One region of the Agrococcus sp. Ld7 genome, then DNA from elsewhere that is predicted to be linked to it. Evidence: predicted binding sites of a transcription regulator. Region 1 holds the regulator's gene; each other region holds the start of a gene.
The links. Region 1 encodes HrcA, which represses chaperone genes, less so after heat shock. Its sites were predicted from a motif close to TTNGCACTCGNNNNNNNCGAGTGCNAA; they were not measured.

Region 1 (7,758 bases):
AGCGAACCCTCTCCGAGCGTTCCTGCGAGCACGTGTGCGTGCGCGTGGAACACGGTCTGTCCGGCGAGCTCGCCGGTGTTGAACACGAGGCGGAAGTCGCCCTCGGCGCGCTCCCGCGCTATGGCCCGCGCCGCCTGCACGATCTCGGCGAGGAGGTCGGGGTCGCCTGCAGCGAGCTCGACCACGTCGCGGTACGCGGCGGTCTTCGGCACCACCAGCACATGCATCGGTGCCTGCGGATTGATGTCGGTGAACGCGATGATGCGGTCGTTCTCGAGCACGATCTCCGCAGGGATCTCGCGTGCGACGATCTTCTCGAACAGTGTCGGCTCGGCCATGCGATCAGCCTACCTTCGTGCCGCTCACCAGCGGCCGAGTCGCAGCGAGAGCGCCGCGAGGCCAGCCGGCCCCGCGGTCGACGTGCGCAGCACGTGGTCGCCCATGCGCACGCGGGCCGCGCCGGCGGCGTCGAGCGTCTCGAGCTCGGCGGGATCGATGCCGCCCTCGGGACCGACGACCAGCAGCACGTCGCGCTCGATCGCGACCTCGGCGATCGAGCGCGGCGCGGCCGGGTCCAGCACCATCAGCTGCCACGCGCCGGCGAGCAGCGCGAGCCCGGCGGTGTCGACGACCGGAGCGACCTGCGGCAGGTGCGGCCGGATCGCCTGCTTGCCCGCCTCCCGCACGACCTTGCGCCAGCGCTCGAGCGACTTCTCTCCCCGTTCGCCCTTCCACTGCACGACGCTGCGGCGCGCCTGCCACGGCACCAGCGCATCGACGCCGAGCTCGGTCGCCGCCTGCACCGCGAGCTCGGCGCGGTCTCCCTTCGCGAGCGCCTGCGCGAGGCCGATCCGCGGGCTCGGCGCGTCGACGTGCTCGATGCGCTGCAGCACCACGTCGACGCCATCGCGCTCGGCACGGTCGATCACGCCCTCGGCGAGCACTCCCCTGCCGTCGCTGACGAGCACGCGCTCGCCGCGCCGCATCCGCGACACGACGGCCGCGTGATGCGCCTCGTCGCCCGTGAGCGTCACGAGGTCGCCTGCCGCCGCGCCCGACAGCGCGTCGTGCCAGTAGCAGTGCGCCATCAGATCCGGAAGCGGTCGCGCATCTTGGCGAAGAGCCCCTGACGGTGCTGCGACAGCTGAGGGCCGGGCGCCTTGGTGCGCTCGCGCAGCTCGCGCAGCAGCTCCTCGGTGCGGCGGTCGGTCTTCGTCGGTGTCAGCACCTGCACGCCGAGCTTGAGGTCGCCGCGACCCGCGCCCCGCAGCCGCGTCACACCGCGATCCGCGATCGAGATCACATCGCCCGACTGCGTGCCGGCGCGCACCTCGACGTCGATCGAGCCGTCGATGCCATCGAGCGTCGCGCGCGTGCCGAGCGCTGCGTCGGGCATGGACACCTCGATCGTGCCGAGCAGGTCATCACCGTCGCGGCTGAACACCTCGTGGTGACGCACGTTGATCTCGAGGTAGAGCGTGCCGGCCGGCCCGCCACCCTCGCCGACCTCGCCCTGACCGGGCATCTGGATGCGCAGGCCCGTGTCGACGCCTGCGGGGATGTCGACCGGGATGGTCCGCTCCGCGCGCACCCGGCCGTGGCCGGCGCAGGTGTGGCACGGCTGCGGGATGACGCTGCCGAAGCCCTGGCAGACGACGCACGGCTGGCTGGTGACGACGTTGCCGAGCAACGAGCGCACCTGGCGCTGCACATGGCCGGAGCCGCCGCACTGCAGGCAGCGCTCGGGGCTCGTGCCGGGAGCTGTCGCCGCGCCGTCGCAGGTACCGCAGAGCACCGCGGTCTGCACGCGCAGCTCGCGATGCACGCCGAAGATCACGTCGGCCAGGTCGAGGTCGACGCGCAGCAGGCTGTCCTGGCCGGGCTGCTTGCGCGAGCGAGGGCCGCTCGTGCGACCTCCGCCGCCGAAGAACTGCTCGAAGATGTCGCCGAAGCCGAATGAGCCCGCACCCGCGGTGGGCCCGCGGTCGTACTCCGCGCGCGACTGCGCATCGCCCAGCACGTCGTAGGCGTGCGTGACGTCCTTGAAGCGATCCGAGGCCTCCGCGCTCGGATTCACATCCGGATGCAGCTCACGAGCGAGCTTGCGGTAGGCCTTCTTGATCTCGTCCTGGCCGGCGTCGCGCGCGACGCCGAGGGTCTCGTAGTGGTCTGTCACTCAGTCCTCGCTCAGCAGCCGCGTGAGGTAGCGCGCAACAGCGCGCACCGCGGCCATGTTTCCTGCATAGTCCATGCGGGTCGGTCCCAGCACGCCGATATGTCCCTCGATGCCGTCCGTGCTGTAGGTGGAGGCGACCACGGAGGCCTCCCCCAGCGGGCCCGTCAGCTCACGCCCGATGCGGGTCGCGACCTCACCCTCGAGGCCCATCTCGTCGAACAGGCGCAGCAGTGTGACCTGCTCCTCGATGGCGTCGAACACGGGCGTCACCGTGCCCTGGAAGTCACGCTCCTCGCGCACGAGGTGCGATGCTCCCGCCATCACGATGCGGTCGCCGCCACCCGTCTGCAGCATCTCGCCCAGCGCCTGCGCCACGGCGCCGGTCGCGGGCCTGAGCGCGTCGGGGGCGGTCGCCGCGACCGAGGCAAGGCGTCGGATCGCCTCGGCGGGCGTGTGCTCGCCGACGGTCTCGGTGAGTGCGCGGCCGAGGGCGGTCGCCTGCTCCGGGTCGATCCGCTGCTGCGCGTCGACGACGCGCTGCTCGACGCGTCCGGAATCAAGGATCAGGACAGCCAGCAGCCGATGCTCGACCACCGCGACCAGCTCGACGCGGCGCACCACCGCGTGGCGGCGCAGCGGCACCTGCACGAGCGCGACCTGATTCGTGAGCTGCGAGAGCAGTCGGGCGGTGCGGTCGAGCACATCCTCGCGGTCGACGGAGTCGGCGAGGAAGCGCGTGATGGCCACCCGTTGCGCGTGCGACAGCGGCTGCATGCGCTGCAGCCGGTCGACGAAGACCCGATACCCCTTGTCGGTGGGGATGCGGCCGGACGAGGTGTGCGGAGCCGCGATGAGCTCCTCCTCCTCGAGCAGCGCCATGTCGTTTCGGATGGTGGCGGCGGAGACGCCGAAGGCGTGCCGCTCGACGATCGACTTCGAGCCGACCGGCTCGCGCAGGGCGACGTAGTCCTGGACGATCGCGCGCAGCACGTCGAGACCGCGATCCGAGACCATCCGCGCTCCTCTCCGCTGCAGGCGATAGGACGCCCCACGCTTGGCACTCTCTGCTCCTGACTGCCAATCCTACCCGTCTGCAACTCTGGCATGGGATCCTCAGGCGGAGAGGCGCACAATGATAGGAGCGGCGCGCTCCGGCGCCTTGCGACGACGATCGAAGAAAGGCACGCAATGTCTGATCCGAATACGCCTCGTGCAGAGGGCACCGATCCCGCAGACCAGTCCGCCGACGGGTTCGCCGTCACCGGTGAGCAGCACGCTACCCCGAGCGCTCCAGCGGCCCCGGGCGTCGGTGAGCCCGCGCAGTCGTTCTCCTCCGCCCCCGTGCCTCCCGAGCAGGAGGCTCCCGGGCAGCCCGCCTTCAGCGCTGGCGAGGGCAGCCAGAGCTGGCAGCAGAGCCAGCAGCCGGGGTCCGACGGCGCGCCCAGCTACGGCCAGGCGAGCAGCGCTCCGACCTACGGTCAGTCAGGGCAGCAGTCGGCGGCGCCGGGGCAGGGCGGCGCCGGCCAGCCGCTGGGCGGTCAGCCTCCCCACGCGCAGCAGAACCAGCCCGGTCCATCGCAGTACGGCGCTCCCGGCCAGCCGGGACCGTCGCAGTACGGCGCACCGGGGCAGCCCGGTCAGCAGTACGGCGCACCGGGGCAGCCCGGTCAGCCGCAGTACGGCGCACCCGGTCAGCCGCAGTACAGCGCTGCCGCACCGATGTCGCCCGTCGACGAGAAGAACGCCGGCATGTGGGGGCACCTCTCGGGACTGTCGACCGTGATCACCGGCGGCTTCGGTGGCTGGATCGGGCCGCTCATCGTCTTCCTCATCTATAAGGACCGCAGCGCCTTCGCGCGCCAGGAGTCCAAGGAAGCGCTGAACTTCGGCATCTTCATGACGATCCTCGCCGTGGGCATCATGTTCGTGGGCATCCTGCTGGCCATCCCGACGTTCGGCCTGCTCGGGTTCATCAGCGCCCTCTACTGGATCCCGGGCCTGCTGCAGGCGATCTTCTCGATCATCGGTGGCATGCGCGTGAACGGCGGCGGCTCCTACCGCTACCCGTTCAACTGGCGGCTCGTGAAGTAGCGCGGCCTCACGGCAGCAGCCGACGCACCACCGCGTCGGCCAGGAGCCGCCCTCGCAGCGTCGGGATCACCCGGCCGGCGAGGGCGGCTCTGCCGTCTGCGAGCCCCTCAGCGACGAGCCCGGCGACCGCAACGCGTCCCTCCGGTTCGAGCAGGTCGATCGGCAGGCCCTCCGCGATCCGCGACTCCAGCAGCACGCGCTCGACGCGGCGGGTCTCGTCGTCCAGCACCTCACGCGCGAGCGACGGGGACGCGCCCGCGAGCAGTCGGTCGCGGTACGCCGCGGGATGCTTGACGTTCCACCAGCGCACGCCGCCGACGTGGCTGTGGGCACCCGGCCCGAAGCCCCACCAGTCGTGGCCGCGCCAGTAGGCGAGGTTGTGCCGCGCGACGCGGGCATCCCGCGCCCAGTTGGAGACCTCGTACCATGCGTAGCCGGCCGCGCTGAGCGTTGCATCCGCCGCCTCGTACATCGCCGCCTGCAGGTCGTCGTCGGGCGTTGTGAGCTCGCCGCGGCGGATGCGGCGCGCCAGTGCCGTCCCGTCCTCGACGATCAGGGCGTAGGCCGAGACGTGGTCGGGCTGCATCGCGATCGCGGCGTCGAGCGAGGCCTGCCAGTCGTCGAGCGACTCCCCCGGTGCCCCGTAGATGAGGTCGAGGCTCACCTCGAGCCCCGCCTCCCGTGCCCAGTCGACCACGAGCGGCACGCGCTCAGGGTCGTGCGTGCGATCGAGCGCCGCGAGCACATGGGGCTTCGCCGACTGCATGCCGAAGGAGACGCGGGTGACGCCGCCATCGCGCAGCTGCCGCAGGCCGGCCGCGTCGATCGAGTCGGGGTTCGCCTCGGTGGTGACCTCCGCACCGGCTGCGAGACCGAAAGCATCCGTCACGCCCTGCAGCATGTGCACCAGATCGCCGGCTGGCAGCAGCGTCGGTGTGCCGCCGCCGAAGAACACCGTCTGCATCGGGCGCAGCGGTCCGAGCTCGCGGAGCACCCGTCGGGCGAGCACGATCTCGGCGGCGACATCCGACGGGTAGCCGGCCCTCGTCGCGCCGCGCAGCTCATCGGCGGTGTAGGTGTTGAAGTCGCAGTAGCCGCAGCGCACCGAGCAGAACGGCACGTGGATGTAGGCGCCGAACGGCGCGTCGACGGCGGTGCCCGCAGGCAGCGTGCCGTCGGCCGGTGCCGTCTCTCCCTCGGGCAGCCGCCCCACGGTCAGCGGACGTCGATGGACCGCAGCACCGTCAGGTAGCGGTCGTGGTACTTGCTGCGCATCGCCTTCGCGACCGGAGCGCCGAGCTTCACCCACCACTTCGCATTCCGCACAATGGCGCGGAAGTGCATGAAGACGGTCTCGTCGTCCGCGATCTCGATCGTGAAGCGCTCCTCGCCGGACTCCGGGTGGCCGTCCAGGGAGCCGAGGATGACACCGTGGCTGGAGGCCTCCTCCTCGACGGCGATCACGCGCATGGGCGCATGGATCTGGATCCCCATGAAGCGCACGCGCTGATCGATCGAGTCGCCCGGCTGCAGGAAGGGCTCGCCGTCGGGACCGAAGTCCTGCTGGGGCTCGGTGCTGGCCGCGCGGGTCGCCTCCGTGCCCTCGAATCCGACCGGGCGGTAGGTGCTGCCCGCCTCGGTGCCGACCACATCGACCTCGATGCCGGCGAGCCGCTGGACCTTCCAGGTGCGCAGCGCCGCGACGGCCGCGTCGTAGCGCGGGCGGCCGTGGCCGATGCGGCTGCGCAGCTGCACGACCTCGAAGCCCTTGGGCGGGAAGCGGTGGAAGTCGAAGTGTGCCGTCACGCCGACCGAGCCGTAGTTGGTCGCGCGATCGCGGATGGGGATGGTCATTTCGCGTCCTTCTTCGTCTCACCGCTCGAGAGCGCGGCGATGAACGCCTCCTGGGGCACCTCAACGCGGCCGACCATCTTCATGCGCTTCTTGCCCTCCTTCTGCTTCTCCAGCAGCTTGCGCTTGCGGGTGATGTCGCCGCCGTAGCACTTGGCGAGCACGTCCTTGCGGATCGCGCGGATGGTCTCGCGGGCGATGATGCGCGCACCGACGGCGGCCTGGATCGGGACCTCGAACTGCTGCCGCGGGATGAGCTCGCGCAGCTTGCCCGCCATGAGCACGCCGTAGGCGTAGGCCTTGTCGCGGTGCACGATGGCGCTGAACGCGTCGACCTGCTCGCCCTGCAGCAAGATGTCGACCTTCACCAGGTCGCCCTCCTCCTCGCCGTCGACCTCGTAGTCGAGCGAGGCGTAGCCCTGCGTCTTCGACTTCAGCTGGTCGAAGAAGTCGAAGACGATCTCGCCCAGCGGCAGCCGGTAGCGCAGCTCGACGCGGTCCTCCGAGAGGTACTCCATGCCGCCGAGCGTGCCGCGGCGCGACTGGCACAGCTCCATGATGGCGCCGACGTAATCCTTGGGCGCCAGGATCGTGGCGCGCACCATCGGCTCGACAATCGAGTTGATCTTCCCGTCCGGGAACTCGCTCGGGTTCGTCACCGTGTGCATGGTGCGATCCTCGGTCTGCACCTCGTAGACGACGCTCGGCGCGGTGGCGATGAGGTCGAGGTCGAACTCGCGCCGCAGTCGCTCCGTGATGATCTCGAGGTGCAGCAGGCCGAGGAATCCGCAGCGGAAGCCGAAGCCCAGGGCGACGGATGTCTCCGGCTCGTAGACGAGCGCCGCATCCGAGAGCTTCAGCTTGTCGAGCGCCTCGCGCAGCACCGGGTAGTCGCCGCCGTCGATCGGGTAGATGCCGGAGAAGACCATGGGCTTCGGGTCGGCGTAGCCCTGCAGCGGCTCGGTCGCGGCATTGCGCGCGGTCGTGACGGTGTCGCCGACCTTCGACTGCCGCACGTCCTTGACGCCGGTGATCAGGTAGCCGACCTCGCCCGCGGCGAGTCCCTTCGACTGCTTGGGCTCGGGGCTCGAGACGCCGATCTCGAGCAGCTCGTGCTTGGTGCCGGTCGACATCATCTGGATGTGATCGCGCGGCGCGAGGCGGCCGTCGATGACGCGCACGTACGTGACCACGCCGCGGTAGGTGTCGTAGACGGAGTCGAAGATCATCGCGCGGGCGGGGCCATCGACATCCCCGACGGGCGCGGGCACGGAGCGCACCACGCGGTCGAGCAGCTCGGAGACGCCCTCACCGGTCTTGCCGCTCACGCGCAGCACGTCGTCGGGATCGCCGCCGATGAGGCGGGCGATCTCGGCCGCGTACTTCTCCGGGTCGGCGGCCGGCAGGTCGATCTTGTTGAGCACCGGGATGATCTCGAGGTCGTTCTCCATCGCCAGGTAGAGGTTGGCGAGCGTCTGCGCCTCGATGCCCTGCGCCGCATCCACGAGCAGGATCGCGCCCTCGCACGCGGCGAGCGAGCGGCTCACCTCGTAGGTGAAGTCGACGTGGCCGGGCGTGTCGATCATGTTGAGCGCGAAGGTCTCACCCTCGAGCTCCCACGGCATGCGCACGGCCTGCGA
Region 2 (7,758 bases), on a different contig from region 1:
TCGCCGATACGACGACACGGGCGGTCCGCCCGAGAGGAGAGGCATGATCCTCGCGATCGATACCTCGCTCGGCACCTCGGTGGCGGTCGTCGACGGTGACGCCGTGGTCTTCCGCGAGCACGCCGAGGACACCCGCAGGCACGCCGAGCATCTCGGCGGCATGCTCGCCAGGGCGCTCGACGGCCGTCGGGACCGCATCGAGCTCGTGGTCGCGGGCATGGGGCCCGGGGCCTTCACCGGGCTGCGGGTCGGCATCGCCACAGCGCGCGCCGCGGCCCTGGGCCTCGGTGTGCCCTGCCGCGGTGTGATGAGCCACGCCGGGGTGACGACGGGCAGCGCGCAGGTCACGACCGATGTGCGACGTCGCGAACGAGCGTGGAGCATCGTCGTCGACGGCCTGGTGGTCGACGAGCCTCGGCTGGCGCCGGCCGATGCGGTGCCGCCTCCGACCGACCAGCATGCCGAGCTCGAGCGCATCGACGCCACGTCGATCGATGCGGCGCTGCTCGCCTTCGCCGTCATGCGCGGCGCTGCAGCGGTCGAGCAGGCCGTCTACCTGCGTGACGCCGACGCGGTGCCGTCGGCCGGACCGAAGCGGGTGAGCCAGGCATGAGCGCCCCGCACCGCATTCGCGCGGCCGAGGCATCCGACCTCGACGCCATCATGCTGATCGAGCAGGCCTCCTTCGGCCCCAGCGCCTGGGATCGCGAGACGATGCGTGCCGAGATCGCGTCGGAGTGGGGGCGCTATCTGCTCGCGGAGGACGCGGATGGTGCGACCATCGGCTACGCCGGCCTGCGCGCGGTGGGCGTCGAGGGCGACGTGCAGACGATCGCGGTCGATGCCGCCGCGCGCGGCAGCGGCGTCGGGCGTGCGCTGCTGCTGGCGCTGCTCGTCGAAGCAGAGCGACGCGGCGTGCGCGAGCTCTTCCTCGAGGTGCGCGCCGACAACCCGGTCGCGCGCACGCTCTACGCATCGCTCGGCTTCGTCGAGATCGGGCTGCGGCCGCGCTACTACCAGCCCGAGGACGTCGACGCCGTGGTGATGAAGCGCTCGGCCGAGAGCGAAGGGTGACGCGATGAGCGGACGACCGCAGACGGCGCCGGTGGTGCTGGGGATCGAGACGAGCTGCGATGAGACCGGCGTCGGCATCGTGCGGGGCACCGAGCTGCTCGCCAATCGCATCGCCTCATCGATGGAGCTGCACGCGCGCTTCGGGGGAGTGGTGCCGGAGATCGCGGCCCGCGCCCACCTGGAGGCGATGGAGCCCACGATCCGGGCGGCGCTGCGGGACGCGAGCATGACCCTCGACGACATCGACGCCGTCGCGGTCACCGCCGGGCCGGGCCTCGCGGGTGCGCTCATGGTCGGCATCGGTGCCGCGAAGGGGCTCGCGATCGCGCGCGAGCTGCCGCTCTACGGCGTGAACCACCTGGTCGGGCACGTCGCCGCCGACGTGCTCTCCGGAGAGCCCCTCGAGCTTCCGACAGTCGCGCTGCTCGTCTCCGGCGGTCACACCTCGCTGCTGCTCGTGCGCGACCTCGCGGGCTCGGTGGAGCTGCTGGGCGAGACCATCGACGACGCGGCCGGGGAGGCCTTCGACAAGACCGCACGCCTGCTCGGCCTGCGCTACCCGGGCGGGCCGTCCATCGACGCGGCCGCCGCGGGCGGCGATCCTCGCGCGATCGCGTTCCCGCGCGGGCTGACGGCACCGAAGGACCGTGAGCGGCACCGCTGGAACTTCTCGTTCTCGGGACTGAAGACATCCGTGGCCCGCCACGTCGAACGCGCGGCGGCGGCCGGTGAGGAGCTGCCCGTGGCGGACGTCGCGGCGAGCTTCCGGGAGGCGGTCGTCGACGTGCTGGTCGCGAAGGCGCTCGACGCCTGTGCGGCGCACGGCGTGCCGCGCCTGCTGCTCGGTGGCGGTGTGGTCGCGAACCGTCGGCTGCGGGAGGTGGCGGAGGCACGCTGCGCCGAGGCCGGCGTGGCGCTGCGGATCCCCCCGCTCGAGCTCTGCACCGACAACGGCGCGATGATCGCGGCGGTGGGCGCGATGCTCGTCGCGCGCGGCGACGCGCCGAGCCACGTCGGGTTCGCGGCTGCGTCGACCCTGGAGGCGAACGTCGTCCAGGTGCTGGACTGAGGATGATCCACAGGTCGTCCTGGCAGGATCGACGCTCGACGGCGCAGCATCCGCGGCCGCGTCGATGGCGTCGAGGAGGCACCGCATGAGCATGAGTGCGAGCACACACCCCCAGCAGGGGTGGGGTGCCCCTCCGGCCGCGCAGCCGCCGGTGCCCGTCTGGAGCGCCCCCACGCATCCGGGCCCGAAGACCAACGTCCTCGCGGTCGTCGCGATCCTCGCGGCGGCCGCCGGTGCCACGATCATGCTCGGCCTCGGCTCCATCGCCGCGATCGTGCTGGGCGGCATCGCGCTCGCGCAGATACGACGCACGGGCGACGACGGCCGTCTGCTCGCGATCTGGTCGGTCGTGCTGGGCATCGTCACGCTGGTCGTGCTGATCGCGGCGATCGTGCTCGGCATCGCGGCAGCCCTCTCGGTGGCGGAGCAGGCAGCAGCGCTCACCGGTCCGTGATCTCGCGCGCCGCGCTCATCCTTCGTTCAGCCTTCCCCGGCGCCGCGCGCGATACCGTGGGTGGCGCGCAGCGCAATCCCGCGCGGCAGCGCACTGCAAGGAGGTTCCCGTGAGCGACCAGTTCCCGCCGAGTGACGATCGTTTCCGTCGGCCCGATGAGGTGCAGCCGGGACAGGACGGCGCCGCGCAGACCGGCGATGCCGGCCAGGCGCCGGCGGCGGACTTCGGCCAGGCGCCCGCGGCGGACTTCGGCCAGCCGGCAGCGGCCTCTCCCTCGTTCGGGCAGGGCCAGCAGGCGCCGTCGGCCGCGTTCGGCGAGCAGCAGGCGCAGCCCCCGTTCGGGCAGGAGCAGGCGCAGGGCTACGGGCAGGCCTCCGAGCAGCGTGCCGGGCAGTCAGCCGCCACGTATCAGCAGCCGGATGCTGGGCAGCAGCAGTACGGGCAGCAGCCGGACGCCGGCCAGCAGCAGTACGGTCAGCAGCCCGGGTACGGCCAGACAGGTTCCAGCGCGCCCGCGTACGGCCAGGCCGGTTCCAGCGCGCCCGCGTACGGCCAGGCCGGCTCCAGCGCGCCCGGGTACGGCGCCGCCGCCGCACCCCAGTACGGTCAGCAGCCCGCATACGGTCAGAGCGCGCCCGCGCAGGGATACGAGCAGCAGCCCGCATACGGGCAGCAGTCCGGTTACGAACCGGCCGCCGCGCCCGCTGCTGGCTACGGCCAGCAGCCCGGATACGGCCAGCCGCAGGCCTACGGCGACTCCGGGGCGGGGTACGGCCAGCAGGTCGGCTACGCGCAGCCGGGCGAGAAGAAGTTCAAGGGCATCACGATCACCGCACTGATCCTCTCCGGGCTCGGATTGCTCGGCACCTTCATCAGCGGCATCGGCTTCCTCGCGGCGCTCGCGGGCGGGATCGTCGGGTTCGTGGCGATGAAGAAGAACCCGGAGGCCAAGCCCTGGCCGCTGATCGCCGGGATCGTCGGCATCCTCGCCGCGATCGCGTCGCTCGTGGTGATCATCGTGCTCACGGTGCAGTGGATGAACTACTTCGCGGCACTGAACATGATGTAGCACGCGCGCCCCGAAGCCCCCGGTCTGCGACGCGCTCGCCGGCCGGGGGCTTCGTCATGAGACCAGGCGATCGGCGAGGAGCGCCCGGTGGCGGCCGCCGATGCGCGTCAGGAACAGCGTGGCGCGCTGGTCACCTCGCAGCTTGAGCCGCTTGCGCAGCGCTGCGGGGTCGATGTCGGCCCCGCGCTTCTTGATCTCGAGGTCGCCGATCGCGAGCTCGCGCATGCGCCTCGCGATGCCTCGCTCGTCGAGCGGCATCGTCTCGCGGATGCGGAACCCCTGCGCGAGCGGCGTCGACACCTGCATCGATCCGCTCAGGTACGCGATGCCGTCGCTGACAGCGACCGCCTCGAGCTGCTCGGCGAGCGCGCCGATGAGCTCCGCACGGATGACCGCGCCGGCCGGCTCGTAGAGGAACGCACCGAGCGCTCCCGGCTCGGGATGCGAGATCGCCCCCGTCAGCTCGGCGGCGCCATCGTCGCCGAGCACCAGGGCGCTGCGCGCGATGCCTGGCCGCGCCAGCCGTCCCGTCCACACCACGGCCTCGACGGTCTCGAGCCCGTCCGTCACCCACTGCTGCTCAGCGTCGTCCGGCAGCAGGGAGCGGTCGATCCCGGGCGCCAGCTTCACGCCGGCAGGCCGCTCCGCTGCGTGCGCGAAGACCGCACGCAGCGACGGTGACCAGTCGCTCGGGTCGTTGAGGCGGCGGCGGTCATCGCGGCGTGCTGGATCGAACCAGCTCGCCTCGGCGTCGACCGCGGTCTCCATGGCATCCCCGTGCACGACGGATGCGTGCCAGGGCGACAGGTTGTACATGGCGATCGCCGCGGTGACCTCGTCGCGCTCGACCGCGGTGACCCGCATCCCGAGGGTCGCGAACGCGAGCGAGTCGGCGCCGATGCCGCAGCCGAGGTCGGCGACGGACGTGATGCCCGCCTGCCGCATCCGCCCAGCATGATGCGCCGCCACCCGCAGCCGTGTCGCCTGCTCGAGGCCCGCTTCGGTGAACAGCATCCCGGTCGCGAACTCACCGAACTTCGCGGCCGCGCGCCGCCGCAGCCGCGCCTGCGTCAGGACGGCCGCGACCAGCCGCGGGTCATGACCTGCCGCGCGCAGGCGCGAGACCTCGCGCACCGGGTCGGTGTGATCGCGCAGCTCCGACTCGGTGCGCTCGAGCAGCGCGAGCCCCTCGGTCGACAGCAGCAGTCGCAGCTCGGCAGCATCCATGGCTCCAGTGTCGACCATGCGGCGAAGCCCCGGTGCAAGCGCGCACTGCGCTCCCGCGAGCGATTGGCACTCATGTTGACCGAGTGCCAGCGGAGCGCCTAGGCTTGTCCTGTTCTCCGGCCCGTCCGGACGCACCCCACAGACAGAGAAGAAAGAGGCAACCGTGTCGGTTTCCATCAAGCCGCTCGAGGATCGCATCGTCATCCAGCAGGTCGAGGCTGAGACGACCACTGCAAGCGGTCTCGTCATCCCTGACACCGCCAAGGAGAAGCCGCAGGAGGGCGAGGTCGTCGCTGTCGGCCCCGGCCGCATCGACGACAACGGCAACCGCGTCCCGATGGACGTGTCGGTCGGCGACCGCGTGCTGTACTCGAAGTACGGCGGCACCGAGATCAAGTACGGCGCTGACGAGTACCTCGTGCTCTCCGCTCGCGACGTGCTCGCCATCGTCGAGCGCTGACGCAGGCTCTCACGCGAAGGCGGCTCCCCTGCGGGGGAGCCGCCTTCGCATCTCTCCGGGAGGACCGATGGGTCAGCACGCCAAGGCAGGCCTCGGGTACGCGCTGCTCGCGTACCTCTGGTGGAGCTTCCTGCCCGCATACCTGCAGCTGACGAAGGGCATCGACGGGTTCGAGCTCATCGGCTGGCGAGTGATCTCCTCCGTCATCGTCGCCTTTGCACTCGTCGCTGCCACCCGCGGCTGGGTCAGGATGCGGCAGGTGCTGCGCAGTCGCCGAGACACCTGGACGCTGGTGATCGCCGGCCACGCCGTGCTCATCAACTGGACGGCGTTCGTCGTCGGCGTGCTCTCGGACCGCGTGCTCGAGACCAGCCTCGGCTACTTCCTCAACCCGCTCGTGAGCATCGTGCTCGCGGTCATCTTCCTGGGCGAGCGGCTGCGACCGCTGCAGTGGGTCGCCGTCGCGCTGGGCGCGGTCGGCGTCGGCGTGATGATCGTCGGCTACGGCGAGGTCCCGTGGGTCGGGCTGATCGTTGCGGGCTCCTTCGGCGCCTACGGGCTGATCAAGAAGCGCGTCGGAGGCTCCGTGGACGCGCTGTCGGGCTTCACGATCGAGACCACCGCGGCACTGCCCGCAGCCCTCGTGATGATGGCGATCGCGTTCTCCATCGGCGGTGTCACGGTCGGCAACAACGGCATCGCGGGCGTGCTGGGCACGGCTGGCTTCGGCATCGTCACCGCGGTCCCGCTCCTGGCGTTCGCGGCCGCGACCCGACGCATCCCGCTCACCTGGATCGCCTTCCTGCAGTACCTGGTGCCGATCATGACATTCATGTTCGGCGCGTTCATCATGCTCGAGCCCATGCCGATCGAGCGCTGGATCGGCTTCGCCTTCGTCTGGGCGTCGGTGGCGCTCATCTCCATCGAGCTGGCAGGGAACCGCTTCCGGCGTCCGAGACCACTGCCGCCTGTGGGCTGAGCGGGCTGAGCCTCAGCGCTCGCTGAGGAATGACGCAGATCGTGTCGCTTGCACGAAGACCGTTACAAGGACGTAACGCGCAGAGGCCGAGTTCTGCGCATTCCTCGCCTACTGTTGCAACAACGCCCGCGTCAGCGAGCGATTCAAGCAACCGAGGAGCACAATGCAGTCCTTCCTTCGCACCCAGGGGCACAGCCCCCGCCGGTACGCCGCGCTCGGCGCAGCGACCGCCGGCGTGCTGCTGCTCGCCGCCTGCGCAGGCGGCGGCACCCCCGCACCGTCCGGCTCGACCGGTCCCGATGAGGGCGCGTCTGACGACACGCTGTACGTCGGAACGGTCCTGCCGCAGACCGGCAACCTCGCCTTCCTCGGCCCGCCCGAGTTCGCCGCCGTCGACCTCGCAGCTCAGGAGCTCGAGGCGGCCGGTTACCCCTACACGGTCGAGGTCGACCACCAGGACTCCGGTGACACGCAGACCGACATCGCCACGCAGTCGGTCGGCACGCTCGTCTCCGCAGGTGCTGACGTCATCATCGGCGCGGCGTCGTCGGGCGTCTCGTTCACCTTCATCGATCAGGTGATCGACGCGGGCGTCGTGCAGATCTCGCCGGCGAACACGTCGCCAGACTTCACCGATTACGAGGACGAGGGGTACTACTGGCGCACCGCTCCCTCGGATGTGCTCCAGGGCCGTGTGCTCGGCAACCTGATGGTTGCGGACGGCGCACAGACGGTGGGATTCATCACCATCAACGACCCGTACGGCACCGGTCTGCAGGAGAACGCCACGATGGCGATCGAGGCAGCGGGCGGCACCGTCACGGCCAGCGCGCTCTACAACCCGGGCGACACGAACCTGGCCACGCAGGTGGCCGAGGTGACGGCTGACAACCCCGACGCAATCGCGATCCTGGCGTTCGCCGAGACCGCGCAGATCGTGCCGGAGCTCGTCACGCAGGGCTTCGACGCCTCGGGCATGTACTTCGTCGACGGCAACCTGTCGAACTCGTACAACTTCCCCGAGGGCACGCTCGAGGGTGCGAAGGGCACGCTGCCCGGCAACCCTGCAGACGACACGTTCCGTGAGCGTCTGCTCGAGATCGACCCGGAGCTGGAGGACTTCTCCTACGCGCCCGAGTCGTACGACGCCGTGGTGCTCGCAGCACTCGCAGCGATGCAGGGCAGCAGCCCCGACTCCGACACGATCCGCGACAACCTGCAGGCGGTCTCCAGGGATGGCGCCAAGTGCGAATCCATCGAGGACTGCATGGCCCTGATCGAGGGAGGCGAGGACATCGACTACGACGGTGTCTCCGGCCCGATCACCTTCGATGAGAACGGTGACCCGACCGAGGCGTACATCGGCATCTTCCAGTACGGTGCCGACAACCAGTACGAGTTCGTCCGTACGGAGTTCGGCTCGCTC
Region 3 (7,630 bases), on a different contig from region 1:
CGATGCCCTCCTCGACAGCAGCCTTCGCGTTGCGGACGGCGTCCTCGATGCGGTGCTTGCGCTCCTTGAGCTCGACCTCGGTCGCGGCACCCGCCTTGATGACGGCAACGCCACCGGCGAGCTTCGCAAGGCGCTCCTGGAGCTTCTCGCGGTCGTAGTCGCTGTCGGTGTTGTCGATCTCCTGGCGGATCTGACGCACGCGACCCGCGATGGCGTCGGCCTCGCCGGCGCCCTCCACGATCGTGGTCTCGTCCTTGGTGATGACGACCTTGCGCGCACGGCCGAGCATGTCGAGCGTCGTGTTCTCGAGCTTGAGGCCGACCTCCTCGGAGATGACCTGGCCGCCCGTGAGGATCGCCATGTCGGCGAGCATCGCCTTGCGACGGTCGCCGAAGCCGGGAGCCTTGACGGCGACCGACTTGAAGATGCCGCGGATCTTGTTCACGACCAGCGTCGCGAGCGCCTCACCGTCGACGTCCTCGGCGATGATGACGAGCTGCTTGCCCGCCTGGATCACCTTGTCGACGACCGGGAGGAGGTCCTTGATGTTCGAGATCTTCGAGTTGACGATCAGAACGTAGGGGTCCTCGAAGACCGTCTCCTGGCGCTCCGGGTCCGTGACGAAGTACTGCGACAGGAAGCCCTTGTCGAAGCGCATGCCCTCGGTCAGCTCGAGCTCGGTGCCGAAGGTGTTCGACTCCTCGACGGTGACGACACCCTCCTTGCCGACCTTGTCGATGGCCTCGGCGATGAGCGCGCCGATCTCGGGGTCCGCAGCAGAGATCGCGGCCGTGGCGGCGATCTCCTCCTTGGTCTCGACCTCCTTGGCGTTCTTGAGCAGCTGCTCGGAGACGGCCGCTGCCGCCTTGTCGATGCCGCGCTTCAGGCTGATCGGGTCAGCACCGGCCGCGACGTTGCGCAGCCCCTCGCGCACGAGCGCCTGAGCGAGCACGACCGACGTGGTGGTGCCGTCACCGGCGACGTCGTCGGTCTTCTTCGCGACCTCCTTGACCAGCTCAGCGCCGATCCGCTCGTAGGGGTCCTCGAGCTCGATCTCCTTGGCGATCGAGACGCCATCGTTCGTGATGGTGGGGGCGCCCCACTTCTTCTCGAGCACGACGTTGCGGCCGCGCGGCCCGAGGGTCACCTTCACCGCGTCGGCGAGCTGGTTGAGTCCACGCTCGAGCCCGCGGCGGGCCTCTTCGTCGAATGCGATCATCTTTGCCATTGCAGTCTCGTCCCTCCTGGACGCCAGTACGTTCAACTGGCACTCCATCCGAGGGAGTGCCAGCGCCAAGTCTGGCACTCGGCGGGGTCGAGTGCAAGCGCGCGGGCGGCGATGCGCCCGGAGCCAGGCCGGAAGCGCCGACTACGGCGCCGGTGTCTCCGTGACGGGCTCGTGCTCGAGCTCGCCATCGTCCCGCGGCTCCGCGCTCGGTGCGACGCCGAGCGCATCCGGTGCCACCACGATCGTGATGGGCGTGCCGGAGAGGCGTCCGTCCGACTGCTCCTCGGTGCCGACGCCGAGCTGCGCCGCGAGCCCTCGGGCGACCGGCGCGAGCGCCTCGTCGTCGTACCAGACGACGGTCTCGCTGCCCTCGGTGCTGCCGGCGGTCGCGACGACGTTCCAGCCGGCGTCGGCGAGCGCCTGCCCGACGCCCGCGCCGAAGCCGCCCTGGCCCGAGCCGTCGAGCACGGTGATGGATGCGTCGAGCGCCGGATCGATGGCACTCGGATCGGTCACCAGCGGCGGCGGCGGGGGCTCGGTCGGCACGACCTCGCGCGGGCGCAGCGCGTCCAGGACGAACAGGCCAACGGCGGTCAGCACGATCACCGTCGCCAGCGCGCCGAGCAGGATCGCCCAGCGCGGCCACCGCTTCGTGCTGCTGGAGCGATGCGCCCCCACGCGATGCGTCCGGGTCATCGGGCCTCACGCAGGCGCAGCAGCCTGCCCACGAGCATCGGATCGTGCCGCACGGCCGCCTCCGTCTCGAGACAGCGGTCGAGCACCTGGTAGTAGCGCGTCGTGGTCCATCCGAACTCGGTGCGGATCGCGCGAGCCTTCGCGCCGCCGTGGCTCGCCCAGCTCGCCTCGAAGTCGAGCACCCGGCGGATGCGCTCCTCGCGCGCCGCGGCGAGGTCGTGGGCCGCGGCATCCGTGGCCTGCCCGTCGGGCTCGGATGCCCGCGACTCGGCGCTCGCGAATGCGCGGGCGGCCGACTCGTCGCCGGTGGCCTCGTCGTGCGAGCGCGCGTGCGTCCGCGGGTCAGTGGCCATGCTCCGATCCTATGGCGGGCCCACCGTTCCGCCTGGCGCGAAACGCATGCGCGGCGGTCGTACGCTGGAACCATGAACGAATCGCGCGAACGATCCGACGCCGAGTGGCGGACCGCCCTCTCCCCCGAAGCCTTCCGGGTGCTGCGAGAAGCCGGCACCGAGCGTCCGTGGACGGGCGCGCTGCTCGATGAGCAGCGCCAGGGGGTCTACACGTGCGGCGCGTGCGGCAACGAGCTCTTCCGCGACGAGACGAAGTTCGACGCCGGCTGCGGCTGGCCGAGCTTCTACGAGACGGTGCGTGAGGACGCGGTCGAGCTGATCGAGGACCGCACGCTCGGCATGGTGCGCACCGAGGTGCGCTGCGCCAACTGCCACAGCCACCTGGGGCACATCTTCGATGACGCGCCGCAGACGCCCACGGGCGACCGCTACTGCATGAACTCGTTGGCGCTGAACTTCACGCCGGAGGGCTGACGCCAGACGCGCGACGCGTCGGTCGCCGGATCGACGACACGGCGACCGCCGTGATCGTCAGCGCCGCGCCGACGAGCGACCACACCGTGACCGGATGCTCGGCGGGGAAGAGCACGTCAAGCGCGACCGAGGCGAGCACCTGCCCGCAGATCGCCGCCAGCCCCAGCGCCAGCACGCCCAGGTGGTGCACCGCGACGGAGCTGAGCGCGACGAACACGACGCCGAGCGCACCGCCGACGTAGAGCAGCGGCTCCGCGGGCAGCGGCCGTGATTCCTGGCCAGCCAGGCCCTGCACGACGACGACCAGGCCGAGCGCGACCGCGCCCACGGCGAAGTTCTGCGTCGCCAGCGTGATCGCCGAACCCGTCTGCCGCTGCACCGAGCCGGCCATGGCCTGCTGCAGCCCCTGCATGAGGCCGGCCGCGAATGGCAGCACGACGAGCCAGGCGACATCCAGCTGGCCCGAGCCCGCCAGCGCGATGCCCACGGCCAGCATCGCCAGCAGCGCGCCGATCACGCGCGGTGGCGTGATGGGCTTTCGCGCAAGGCCTCCGAAGCCCAACCGGTCGACGGCGAGGCCGCTGATCGTCTGGCCGGCGACGACGCCGACGGTGAACAGCGCGACGCCGACGACACCGATCACGAGGCTCTGCGTCGCCACCAGGAATGCGCCGATGACGCCGGTGGAGAGATACCACCAGGGCATCGTGCCGTCGCGGACCACGCGGAACAGCCTGCGCATGCCGGCGCGATCCCGCTTCGAGAAGGCCAGCACCGCTGCCAGCACCAGGCAGCCGATGACGAACGAGATGAAGGCGGCGAGGATGCCGTGCTCGAGCCGCGCGCCCAGCTCGCCGTTCAGCCGTCCCTGGGTCGCGAGCGCGCTGCCCGCGAGCACTCCGACGAGCGTCCACCCGAGCACGTTGCGGTGGTCTCCCTCGGCGTCCGGTGTGTGCGCAGACGCGGTCGTTGGCTGCTCCGTCACCGGGCAAGCCTAGAGCGCACCGGGCGCTCGACGTCCCACGCCGAGGCTGCACACGAAACTCCGTGCCCTGACTGCTCACACAGTGCTTGACGCCGGCCCGATCCAGCCCTACCTTATCGATATTCGTTACTATCGATAATCGTTTGGAAGGTCGTGCCCGATGAGCTGGTTCCTGCTCCTCACCGTCATCGCCATCGGCCTGCTGAGCATCGCCGGGATCGCGGCGCTCACACGTCGCGGCGCCGACGAGCGCCGCGACGCCGCGGCACTCCCGGTCATCATGATCGGAGCCACGGCCTATGCGGCGCTCGCCGCGATCGGCACGCTCTGGTCGACCATCGCCACGCTCGCCGCATCGCAGGTCCAGGTCGCGCTCCCCGTCCGGACCTTCTGGCCGAGCCCGCTCCCGGGCGTCACGGACATCAGCGGCCCGACGGCCTCCGTGGTCTCCGGAGGATTCAGCGTCGCGGCGGTGGAGGTCACGGGGCTCGATCTCACCGCTCGCGCGTTCCTCGCCGGCGGGATCATCGTGCAGGGCGCGACCCTCGTGGTGATCGGCATCGTCGTCGCGCTCCTCTGCCGGCGGCTGCTGACGGACGCTCCGTTCGCCGCTTCCCTGACCAGATCCCTCAGGCTCGCAGCCGGAACGCTCGCGCTCGGCGGCATCGTATGGCAGGCGCTCACCGCGATCGGCAGCACGCTCGCCGCAAACCAGGTGCTGCGCATCGACTCGTGGGCGTTCACCGGCGATGTCCCGGCCGGCGGGGTCGCCGACACGGGGCTCCCCGAGCCGTCGCTCGCCTTCACCATCGAGTTCTGGCCGATCCTCATCGCGCTCGCGCTCGTGGCCGTCGCCGCGGCGTTCCGAACCGGTGAGCGGATGCAGCGTGAGACGGCGGGCCTGGTCTAGTGGGGAGCGCGGACGACGAGCCGACCGGCATCCGATGCAGGCTCGACGCACTGCTGACCGAACGCGCCATGACGCTCACGCAGCTGAGCGAGCGCGTGGGCGTGAGCGTCGTGAACCTGTCGGTGCTGAAGAACGATCGCGCTCGGGCCATCCGCTTCTCGACGCTGGTCGCGATCTGCGACGCACTGGAGTGCGAGGTCGGCGACCTGCTCGTGCGCGACTGATGCACGGTTGACCGCCGAACGCTCCTCGCGGGCCCGCGGCTGCACCCCCGCGCCCGACCCGCCTAGAATGGCTCGGTGCCGCTCGCGCGGCAGGCCTCCTTAGCTCAGTGGTAGAGCAACGCTCTTGTAAAGCGTAGGTCGTCAGTTCAATCCTGACAGGGGGCTCCAGGTAAACTCTGGGGAGTTGACCCAAGCCGGAGACATGCCGGAACCGGAATCCCCGCCAGAACCCCGCCTTCTGGATAGCGTCGCCACATGAACGCGATGTTTGAAGAACTGCAGGACGCCTCCGAGTCTCCGGAGCTCGCGGAACGCGCAGACCTAACCGCGACGGAGGCAGCGGACTTCATACGGGCCGAGAACCTGAGCGTCATCTCTGTTATCAACGACTTCACTCGCGCCACCTTCAAGACTCGCGGCGGACGGCTGGGCAGTGGGATGGGCCTGCTGCTCGAAGGACTCTGGGGCTACCACATGAGCCGAGCGCTCGCACCCCATGGCGTCGAGATCGCCTGGATCGCGGACGACCAGTACAACGACTATGCATGCATCGACGCCGCCGCTGAATGGGATCCGGTGACCGCCGAGGGGGAGCTCTTCCGCATCGAGGCCAAGACGATGAACCTCGGTGCTGAAGAGTCGAAGGCGCACTTCGCCGAGCTGCAAGCGGGCATCGGCCCCAACGATCTGCTCCTGGTCATGACGTGGTCGTGGGAGCCCGAGCCCGGCGGGCAGCGAGTCTGGCCGAAGATTGTGGAGGTGTTCCTCGACCGAGCATTGCCGCTCGCTGAACTTCGCGACCAGTTGCATATCGCGCGAGGCGGCACGTTCGTTGATGCCGACTATTGCCCGGATGGGTGCGAACCAGACCTGTGCCAGCACGATGGCGAGCCTCTCAATGCCAATGGCAAGCGGGAGCGGCTGTCCGGCCCCGAAAGCCGACGGCCCTCGGCGAGGGTCTCGTTCGCGGCCAACTTCGGCGGCCTGTTCCGAATGATTGGTACCTCAAGTGCGGACAGCAAGCGGCAACTGGAGCTCATCCGTCGTGCGAACGTGACTGCCGACACATACGTGTCGTTCGTTCGCAAGAGCAAGGGCAGATCCGACGGCTAGAGCTGGGTCACCGAGAGTTCGAGCCGACGCAGGTCGGCCGTGAACTTCGCAGCCTCTGCTCGCAAATCAATGGTCTCCACGGCGAGTCTGTTTCGCCGACTCAACTCGGCAACTTCCTCCGGCCAAGGGATTTCCAGAGCGAGCAACTCCCTGACGTTAACTCTCGGCAGATTGGCCCCGGCGACGAGCCGTTGGACTTTCTGGGTGAAATCCGCGCTACGCAGAACGGCGGCCAAGTAGTAGGCCGAGTCATCGAACAGAGGTCGGAGTGGCGCGATGTCTGTGCTGCAAGCTCCCGGCTCCACTGCCACGCAGCACTTCCGCAGTTGAGGGCGCAGCTTGCCGTACAGGATATCCCCGGCCTCGAACCGAACCTTCGCTGACTTGACCTCGTAATCACCCACACGAGCTTCGACAACCTCACCGGTGCCTTGCGAGATGTGCTCAAGAAGGATGTACTGCCACTGCACCTGCATCTGCTCTGGCTTGACTCCGCTTCGGACGGGCGCGACAACGGCGTGAAGGGGAACCGTCTTCCTCATGAGGCGACCTCCTGCTTTAGTGCGACGACTCGATCGAGCATTAGTTGCAAGCGCCCGCCGAGCGCCGCCAGTACGTCCTCCGAGTCGACGTGTTCAACGGATGCTGCATCCGCGTCGCCGAGGTACCGCGAGGGGTTCAGGTTGAGCCCCGCCGCCACGATTTCTTCGGTCGGGACGCAACGGTGCGCGATTAGGGCGTCTTGTCCTCGGACCACGGCGATCGCTTCGGGAAGGTCATTGAAGCCGATTGGCTCGCGACGAGCGTCGAGCGAAAACCCGTCGTTCGCTACCCGGACCATCTGGGTGGCCGCGCCATCGGGTTCGGCTCGCCACACCAAGATCGCAGTCTTGACGTCGGTATAAGGACGGAAGACTCCGCTCGGCAACTCGATCACGGCAGCGAGCGAGTTGCCTCGAACGAGCATTTCGCGGATTGCGGAGCCAGCACCCGAACTACCTGTCACGACGCCGTAGGGGACAACGACGACGGCACGCCCTCCAGGCCGAAGTAGCTTCATCATCCTTTCCAGGAATAGAAGCTCGGTCTTCTTGGATCGAGTAGTGAAACGGCTGATCACCTCATCAGAGACCGCGCCCGCGAACGGTGGATTCGCAAGAATCACGTCGGCCTCACCGAGGGTCGCGCTGAGACCATCTGCGACCATGACGTCGCCGCCAGCGACGTCATGGAATGCCAGATTGGCGCTTGCGATTCGAGCGACGGTCCGGTCGATCTCTGCACCCTCGTAGCGTCCGGCGCGCCCCCGCGCTCGCCGATAGTCCGATGCAGCGACCAGGAAGCCCCCCGTTCCGCAAGCGGGGTCCAACACAAGTTCATCCTGTTCCGGGTCAGCGACCTGCACCATGAACTCAACCAGATGCCTCGGCGTCCTGAACTGCCCGAATTGCCCGGCCAAACCTAACTTGGACAACACGTGCTCGTAGATGTCGCCGAGAACATCCGTCCCCAAGGACTGCTCCCGGAGAAATCGCAGCGCCTCCATCGCTCGGCGAGCTGGCTCAGCGTCCTTCCAAAACTCCGGGCTCTCGACTTCCGCCCCCGGCTCCATTCCATGAGCCCTTCGCACAGTCGCCAAGACTTCAG
Region 4 (7,758 bases), on a different contig from region 1:
ACCATGGGCCTGCGGTTCGCGCGCGATCTGCGTGAGCACCGCAAGAGCCTGGCGTTCCTCGTCAAGCGCGGCATCATGCTCGCCGAGCGCGAGCCGGTGATCGTGCGGCGGCTGACGGATGCCGGATGCCGGCCCATGCGCGTGCGCGCGGCACTGCGCATGCTCACCCCCGACCGCTGACGCGGCCATCGCGGCGCCCACCCCAGCGCGCAGCATCGCCGCGACGAGCCCCGGCTCGCAGAGATGTCACGATCGGCTGCCTTGAGGCGCCGTTGCGAGCCGATGGTGACAATTCTGTCGCGGGACGTCGCGGGGCGACGTCCCGCAGCGTGCAGCGCGCTGTGCATTGCGGCACGCTGCGCCTTGCGGCACGCGCAGCCCCGCGCACTCGCGGCCCGTGCACGCCGAGCTCGCTCCAGCTGCGGCTACGTGAGCTGCAGGAACGCGCGCAGCTCCGCGACGCCGGCGTCATCGTTGAGCGGCGAGCTCCACGCTGCGAGCTGCACCTCATCGACATCCGCATCGAGCGGCATGAAGACTTTGGCGGCGGCGGGCCACGCGTCGAAGAAGCCCTCCCGAGCGGATGCAGCCATCGCGCGCGCGATCGCGCCCCACACGGCGAAGCGAAACTCCTGCATCCCGGCGACCCCGAAGCCCACCTGCGGCGCCTCCGGTGCGACCTCGAGCTTCGCTTGCGCCAGCTGCTCGCGAACCGAGGCCAGAGGGTCGGCCGAGTCCGAGCCTGCGAGGTCGAGATCCCACTCGCCGATGTGCCACTTGGAGTCCAAGGCGAACTCCGGGTCTTCCGCGACCATGCGCTCGAGATTCGCGCGCGAGTTCGCGAATGCCACGATCGAGCCGGCGTCGGCGTCGGTTGCGATGCCGATTCCGGCGACATCGTCGGCTGGCCGTGCGGCCACGACCGCGAGCAGGGCCGCCTCGAGCACGGGCTTGACGTCGTCCGAGAACTGCTCGGACCAGGCCGCAAGGTCAGTGTTCATGCGGCGACTCTATTGGCGGCCGCCAACGTGCGACGACTCATGGCCGGCCCCCGAAGACATCTCTCCCCGAGTTCCGCAGTGCCTCGATGACCGCGTCGCGCCCGAGCGCGTCGGCTTCCTGCAGATTGCGAAGCACCGCGCGGGCGTTCGCGATGTTGTGCTGTCCGGCGACGTTCGGCGCCCATGTCAGGTTGTGAGGTCCCGTGTACCAGTCGATCCTGTTGCGCTCCAGGATCTCCTTCATCTGCGCGGCCACTGCCTGCTGGCGCGCGCCCACGCCCCTCTTGAAGACGATGTGGTGACCATGGGGCGCTTCCATGTCGGCCGGCGGCCGACCGTGATACTCGGCTGTCAGACGGCCGAAATCGGGAGCGGGAATCTCACCGGACTCGACCGCGGCCTGGCGGGCGGCAGCAGTAGCGGCGTTGGCGGCTTCCGTGTCGACATCCGGCCAGGTGTCTCGAGCGTGCGGACCGTCGGGTGCGGATGCCGGCTTGTTCAGGCCGTTCGCGTCCGGCGAGGAGGGCTCTGGCGTGTGGTGACCCGGCGCGCGGTCGGGCTTGCGCTGCGCGCCGGCAAGCTCGGCATCCTTCGCCTCGATCTGGCGCCGGATCTGCCGTGTCTTCGCGCCGAGCTTGGTCGACTTCTGCGAGACGGCCCTCGCGGCCTTGGGCGCCAGCTCCTCGATGACGTCGAAGGCCTCCTTGAGGATGATCTTGATCGTCGACATCCCGTATCACCCTGTGAAGATCTGGCAGGAGGTGATCTGGGCGATGAAGTCGTCGGCGAGCCGATCCTGATCGGTCGCGTTCGCATCGAAGTCGGCGGCGGCGGCGTCGAGCGCATCCAGGTCCGCCTCGAACTTCGAGACATCCCCGATCGCCCCCTCGGTCACCTCCGCCTCCAGCATCGCCGTGATCCCATCCATCATCGGTCCCTGCAGGGGCTCGATGATCATGGGCAGCAGCTGCTGTGCGAGCTGATCGACGGCGATGTTCGTCAGCACGTCGAGCGCCTTCTTGCGCGCGACGAGGATCGCCGCGTTGGCCGCCAGCGAGGCACCGAAGGTGAAGAATGCGCCCGCGACGGCGGCGGCGATCTGCGCGGCCGTGATCACGAGCTCGGCGATCACCTTGACCTTCAGGGCGACGACCGCCTCGGCACCGATATCGATCCCACCCGCTACGGGATCGAGCGCATCGATCAGCTTCGCGATGTTCGAAGCCCTGTCGGTGTCCCACGCGTTCGTGAACGAGCTGGAGACCTGCCCGTGCACGGCTGCGCCGACGCCGGATTTCACGCTCTTGTCGGCGACCTCGACCGTTCCCACGATGTCGTCCTTGAAGGTGCGCATGATCTGGGCCGCGCGCCGCATCTCGTCCTCGTCGAGCGGGGGCCAGTCATAGCCGAGCATGTCGAGCACCCACACCAGCTCGCCCGGTAGGTTCATCGCCATCGGGGGTGCCTCCCATCGTCATCGTGATCGTATGGCGGCGCCGCGCGCCAGCGCGATGGGCAGTCCTGCCCATCGTCTGCCGCAGCAGCAGTCGTCGCACGATGCATCCGTCGCCCTCCCGGTGCCGTGCTGAGCGTCTCCCCAGTTGGAGATTGGCACTCTCATAGGGAGAGTGCCAATACTGGAGACGGCCCCGAGACGGGCCGCGACAGACACCGGGTCGTCGCGCAGGGCGACGACCTCAGACCAGGAGGAGGTTGTCATGGCGCTGACCTTTGATCCCTTCCGCGAAATGGATCGCATGGCGGCTCGACTGCTCACGAGCGGCGGCACGCAGCGCTCGGCGAGCTGGATGCCGATGGATCTCTACCGCTCCGACGATCACTACGTCGTGAACGTCGACCTGCCCGGCGTGGACCCCGGCTCGATCGACCTGGACGTCGACGCGAACACGCTCACGATCCAGGCCGAGCGCACCATCGGTGCCTCCGAGGGCACGCAGTGGCTCGCGCAGGAGCGGCCCGCCGGCCGCTACATCCGTCAGCTCGGGCTGGGGAGCGACGTCGACCTGGAGAAGATCCAGGCAACGTACGAGCACGGCGTGCTGATGCTCACGATCCCCGTGGCCGAGCGCGCGAAGCCCCGCAAGATCACAATCGAGCAGGGCAGCGGGCAGACGGCGATCGACGCCGACAGCCAGGAGGGCCGGTTCAGCTCGTCGACCAGCGAGAGCAGCTCGCCGGCGTAGCGCTGGCGCGCCGCAGCACCGCAGCACCGGCCGGGCGGCACCTGCCGCCCGGCCGTCGTGCTACGCGGGCACGGCGGCCGCCCGTCGTGCCTCACGCCGCGCGATCGCGAGCCAGGTGCGCGGGCCGGCCAACCAGCCGATGAGCGTCGACGTGAGGATCGACAGCACCACCCAGGTCGACGCGATGATCCAGAAGCCGACCACGCCCGTCAGCAGCACGAGCAGCCCGAGCAGCCAGCTCGACAGCGTCGACAGCACCGCCTGCAGACCGGTGCCGATCGCCGCACCCCGGAACGTGACGGATGTCGCGCCGACCACACCCGCCGCGCGCATCCGCCGCGTGCTCAGCCAGCTGCCGAGCGCGATCGCGCCGACCGCGAGCAGCACGAGCACGAGCACGAGCGGCGCCAGCCAGCCTGGCTGCAGCTGCTCGATCCAGTCGATGACGCCGCGCCCCCATTCGACATCGTCGAACAGATCGATCACGGCGGCGCGCAGGATCACGAGCACGAGCGCCGACACGAGCAGCCCCCAGACGAGGCTCGCGCCCGCCGCCACGAAGGCGAGGCCGACGGCGCCCGCGGACTGCACCGCAGCCTTCTGGCTCGGGCTCAGCGGATCGGCCCGCTCCTGGCGGCGGATGGGCCTGCGACTCATCGCAGCGCGCTGCCCGGGCCGGAGGGATCGCTGCCCCGCCTCGACGGCTCACCCCGCAGCCGCACGTCGGTGAGCTCCGCCTCGTCCGCGGCGCGGGCGGCAGCCTCCTCGGCCTCCGCGAGCGCGCGGAAGTCGATGCGCGGCTGCGCCTGCGACCAGAAGAGCCAGCCGAACAGCAGCCCCACGCCTCCGGTCAGCACGACCGCGACACCGAGCTGCCAGAACAGCACCTCCCACATGGTGCCGGTCGTGAGCGACGCCTGATCGTTCGCGAGCACGAGCACGAAGCCGCCGATGAGCGCGGTCGGCCACACCACCATGCCGATCAGCCCCGTGGCCGCCGTGGTGCACAGCCAGGCGAGCCAGGTGGAGCGATGCGGCTTCGCGAGCCCCGCGGACCTGCCCCACATCGCCTGCAGCAGCCATCCGAGCGCCAGGATGCCCCCGCCCACCAGCAGGCCGATGAGCGCGGACGCCCAGACCCGATCGATCATGGTCCAGCGCGCGATGATCGCGGTGAACGAGTCGGCCTCGAAGTCGCTCGAATCGCCCGAGCCATGCAGCAGCAGCGCGAGGGCGACAATCAGGAAGAACGCGGTCAGCAGGTGGGTCGCGAGCGCCATCACGGTCTGGCCGAGCCAAGCGCTCAGCAGCGCGGTTCGCCGCTGCTTCGGCGTCCACGGCACGCGTGGGGGCGGGGGCGGCGGCATGGCCGCGTACAGCGGTGCGCCGTTGAGCACTGGCCCATACGGCACAGGCCCGTACGACCCAGGCCCGTACGACCCAGGCCCTGGTGCATAGCCCGCTCCGTAGGGCCCTGCCTCGTGCGGCCACGGCCGTGCAGCGGCGGGATGCTGCGGGGGCGGGCCCTGCCGCTCAACCGGCGCACCGGCGAACGGCATGCCCGCCGCGGGATTCTGCACCTGCCAGGCCGTGGGCACGAAGCGCGTCGGCATGGATTCTGCGACGGCCGGCGCGAAGCCCGGCGGGAGCAGGCGCCCGGGCATGCCACCACCGGGGTTCGCGATCTGCGATCCGGGCGCACCGACCACACCCAGCCGGGCTCGCCGTGCACTCGCGCGATCCCGCGCGCGGTTCTCGATCGCGGTCGACGGCACGAGCGCATCGCGGCCGGGCGCGGACCGGCGCGGGCGCTGCTTCGCCCTGCCAGCGGCGGCCGCTCGCGCGGCTGCATCCGCGGGCACCGGGCTGTTCGCGCCGGGTGGCGGCGGAGCGCCGGCGGGGTCGGTGGCGTCGCGCGGATCCGTCACGATCGGTTCGTCTTCCTCGCCTGACCGGCGCAACCGGGTGCGGCGCGGAGCCCCGACCCACGGGGCACCGGGGAGTGCATCCTCACCGTCGCTGCCACGCCCTCATTCTGGCACCGAGCCCCGGTCGTCAGTGGCGGCCCGGGCGCCAGAGCACCATCTGCCCGGGCTTCGCGGGGCGAGCGCCCGCGCGCAGCGCCGTGATGCCGGTGTGGCCGACCGCGAAGACGCGCCGGCCCGCCTGCTGCATGACGGCATCCGCGAGTGCGGCCTCCAGCTCGCGCACGCGCGCACGCAACTCGCGATTGTCGTCGCTCATCTCGAGGATCCGGCGGATGCCCTCGAGCGAGACACCCTCGCCCGAGAGCAGCTGCACCTGCTTGAGCCGCCCGATGTCGCGCATCGAGTAGCGCCGCGTGTTGCCCGCCGTGCGGGCGGGCTCGACGAGCCCGAGCCGGTCGTACTGCCGAAGGGTCTGGGCGTGCAGGCCCGCGAGCTCGGCGGCCGCCGCGATCGAGAAGATCGGCGACGACTCGTCGAGGCCCTCGGGCACGCCCAGCATCAGGAGGCCGTCGCCTTGGCGAGCAGGTCGTCCCGCGGTGACTCGGCCGGGCCCGCCTGCACGAACGCCTCGAGGTGCGAGACCTGCTCCTTGGTGAGGTGGCCCGGCACCGCGACCTGGATGGTCGCGAGCAGGTCGCCCGTGCCCTTCTTGCCCGCGACGCCGCGCCCCTTGACGCGCAGCACGCGGCCGGACGGGGTGCCCGGGGCGACCTTCAGCCGCACCGGAGCCCCGCCGAGCGTCGGCACCTCGATCGTCGCGCCGAGCGTCGCCTCGGCGAACGTCACCGGCACGTCGACGCGCAGGTTGAGGCCATCCATGGTGAAGACCGGATGTGGCCGCACCTGCACCGTGAGGATCAGGTCGCCGGGCTCGCCGCCGGCCGGGGACGCATCGCCCTTGCCCGCGAGCTTGATCTTCTGCCCGTCGTGGACGCCAGCGGGGATCTTGACGGTCATCGTCTTGCCGCCCACGGTGAGCTTGAGCGTGTCGCCCTGCACCGCCGACGTGAAGTCGAGCGCCGCCCGGGCGCTGACGTCGCGACCCTTCGGCGGGCGGCGCTGGCCGAAGCCGCCGCCGAAGCCCGCGCCCCCGCCGCCGAACATGCCGCCCAGCAGATCCTCGAAGTCGCCCTGCGAGTACTGCACCCGAGGTCCCCCGCCGAAGCCGCCGAAGACATCCTCGAAGCCCCCGGAGCCGCCGGGTGCGAAGCGCGGACGGCCGCCGGCCATCGCGCGCACCGCGTCGTACTCCTTGCGCTGCTTCGGGTCGGCGAGCACGGCGTGCGCCTCCGAGATCTCCTTGAAGCGAGCCTCGGCCGACGCATCGCCCGGATTCGAATCCGGGTGGAACTGCCGCGCGAGCTTGCGGTACTGCTTCTTCAGATCGGCAGCAGAGACATCCCTCGCGACGCCCAGCACAGCGTAGAAGTCCTTGTCGAACCAGTCATTGCTGGCCATGCGTCACCTCCTGTTCGTCTCGTACGGCCGCTGCACGCCCGCCCGGCTCACTCTGCCGGAGCGAACACCGCGACCTTGGCGGCGCGCAGCACGCGCTCGCCCACGCGGTAGCCGGTCTGGATGACGTCGGCGACGACCGTCTCGGTCACCTCGGGGTTCGGCAGCTGCGCGACGGCCTCGTGCTTGTCGATGTCGAAGGGCTCGCCGATCTCACCGAGCCGCACGACGCCGAGTGCCTCGAACGAACCGCGCAGCTTCGCCGCCACGATCGCGAGCGGCCCCTCGGCCAGGTCGCCGTGCTTGTCGGCGAGATCGAGGTCGTCGAGCGCGGGCAGCAGCGACGTGATGACGGATGCCGTGGTCGCCTCGCGGTCGCCCGCCCGCTCCCGCTCGACGCGGTTGCGGTAGTTGACGTACTCGGCGCGCAGGCGCTGCAGCTCGTCGAGCTGCGCCGCGGACTTCGCCTCGAGCGCTGCGCGCTCGGCGTCGACCGCCGCGGCCTCGCCCTCGAGCAGCGCGCGGTCCTCGGCGCTGAGCTGATCGTCGAGCGCCGCAGCCTCGCCGGCGCCGTCACCCCCGTCCGTGGCGGGCGCAGGCGCATCCGTCGACGCGGTCTGGTCACCCGCGCCGGCCTCGCCCGCCAACCCGGCGGCCCCGGAGCCGGCCGAGGCCGGCTCGCGGGGCTCGCCCGTCACGGGGTCGATGCGGCGCTTGTCGTTCACGCGCGGCTCCTCGAACTCCTCGTGCTGGTTCGTCATGACTTGTTGCTCTCGTCCTCGTCGTCCACGACCTCGGCGTCGACGACGTCGTCCTCGGGGCTCGCGTCGGCCTGCGGCTCCTCGCCGCCCTCTGCGGGCTGCTCGGCCTGAGCCTGCTGGTAGATCGCCTCGCCGAGCTTCGACTGCGACTGCTGCAGCCGCTCGACCGAGGTCTTGACCGCCTCGTCGTCGTCGCCCGCGAGCGCGGCCTTCACCGCATCCACGTCGGACTGCACCTCGGTCTTCACGTCGTCCGGCAGCTGCTCGCCGTTGTCGGTCAGCACCTTCTCGACCGAGTACACGAGGGTCTCTCCCGTGTTGCGCAGCTCGGCGGCCTCGCGACGGGCGT

Region 2: the regulator HrcA is predicted to act here: its motif matches at 4,957-4,983, upstream of groES (co-chaperone GroES).
Region 3: the regulator HrcA is predicted to act here: its motif matches at 1,265-1,291, upstream of groL (chaperonin GroEL).
Region 4: the regulator HrcA is predicted to act here: its motif matches at 2,610-2,636, upstream of ACJJVL_RS12110 (Hsp20/alpha crystallin family protein).

Annotation. Positions count from the first base shown of each region.
Region 1 covers NZ_JBISGY010000032.1:54,738-62,495, reverse strand. The annotation lists gene ACJJVL_RS09440 (HIT domain-containing protein) at 1-338, opposite strand, end outside; gene ACJJVL_RS09435 (16S rRNA (uracil(1498)-N(3))-methyltransferase) at 363-1,088, opposite strand; gene ACJJVL_RS09430 (DnaJ C-terminal domain-containing protein) at 1,088-2,176, opposite strand; gene hrcA (heat-inducible transcriptional repressor HrcA) at 2,177-3,190, opposite strand; gene ACJJVL_RS09420 (DUF4870 domain-containing protein) at 3,365-4,267, shown strand; gene hemW (radical SAM family heme chaperone HemW) at 4,275-5,480, opposite strand; gene ACJJVL_RS09410 (DUF1990 family protein) at 5,483-6,121, opposite strand; gene lepA (translation elongation factor 4) at 6,118-7,758, opposite strand, start outside.
Region 2 covers NZ_JBISGY010000002.1:139,179-146,936, reverse strand. The annotation lists gene tsaE (tRNA (adenosine(37)-N6)-threonylcarbamoyltransferase complex ATPase subunit type 1 TsaE) at 1-47, shown strand, start outside; gene tsaB (tRNA (adenosine(37)-N6)-threonylcarbamoyltransferase complex dimerization subunit type 1 TsaB) at 44-613, shown strand; gene rimI (ribosomal protein S18-alanine N-acetyltransferase) at 610-1,074, shown strand; gene tsaD (tRNA (adenosine(37)-N6)-threonylcarbamoyltransferase complex transferase subunit TsaD) at 1,079-2,143, shown strand; gene ACJJVL_RS00865 (DUF4190 domain-containing protein) at 2,229-2,597, shown strand; gene ACJJVL_RS00860 (hypothetical protein) at 2,707-3,666, shown strand; gene ACJJVL_RS00855 (THUMP-like domain-containing protein) at 3,721-4,893, opposite strand; gene groES (co-chaperone GroES) at 5,057-5,353, shown strand; gene rarD (EamA family transporter RarD) at 5,421-6,332, shown strand; gene ACJJVL_RS00840 (ABC transporter substrate-binding protein) at 6,496-7,758, shown strand, end outside.
Region 3 covers NZ_JBISGY010000002.1:651-8,280, forward strand. The annotation lists gene groL (chaperonin GroEL) at 1-1,228, opposite strand, end outside; gene ACJJVL_RS00160 (LytR C-terminal domain-containing protein) at 1,370-1,924, opposite strand; gene ACJJVL_RS00165 (DUF3263 domain-containing protein) at 1,921-2,277, opposite strand; gene msrB (peptide-methionine (R)-S-oxide reductase MsrB) at 2,350-2,751, shown strand; gene ACJJVL_RS00175 (DMT family transporter) at 2,735-3,736, opposite strand; gene ACJJVL_RS00180 (hypothetical protein) at 3,897-4,646, shown strand; gene ACJJVL_RS00185 (helix-turn-helix domain-containing protein) at 4,646-4,870, shown strand; tRNA gene ACJJVL_RS00190 (tRNA-Thr) at 4,964-5,038, shown strand; gene ACJJVL_RS00195 (hypothetical protein) at 5,126-5,983, shown strand; gene ACJJVL_RS00200 (hypothetical protein) at 5,980-6,525, opposite strand; gene ACJJVL_RS00205 (class I SAM-dependent DNA methyltransferase) at 6,522-7,630, opposite strand, start outside.
Region 4 covers NZ_JBISGY010000035.1:89,048-96,805, reverse strand. The annotation lists gene ACJJVL_RS12130 (ATP-binding protein) at 1-180, shown strand, start outside; gene ACJJVL_RS12125 (DUF4303 domain-containing protein) at 426-1,001, opposite strand; gene ACJJVL_RS12120 (hypothetical protein) at 1,039-1,731, opposite strand; gene ACJJVL_RS12115 (hypothetical protein) at 1,738-2,457, opposite strand; gene ACJJVL_RS12110 (Hsp20/alpha crystallin family protein) at 2,720-3,205, shown strand; gene ACJJVL_RS12105 (hypothetical protein) at 3,266-3,862, opposite strand; gene ACJJVL_RS12100 (hypothetical protein) at 3,859-5,133, opposite strand; gene ACJJVL_RS12095 (heat shock protein transcriptional repressor HspR) at 5,261-5,692, opposite strand; gene ACJJVL_RS12090 (DnaJ C-terminal domain-containing protein) at 5,692-6,651, opposite strand; gene ACJJVL_RS12085 (nucleotide exchange factor GrpE) at 6,699-7,409, opposite strand; gene dnaK (molecular chaperone DnaK) at 7,406-7,758, opposite strand, start outside.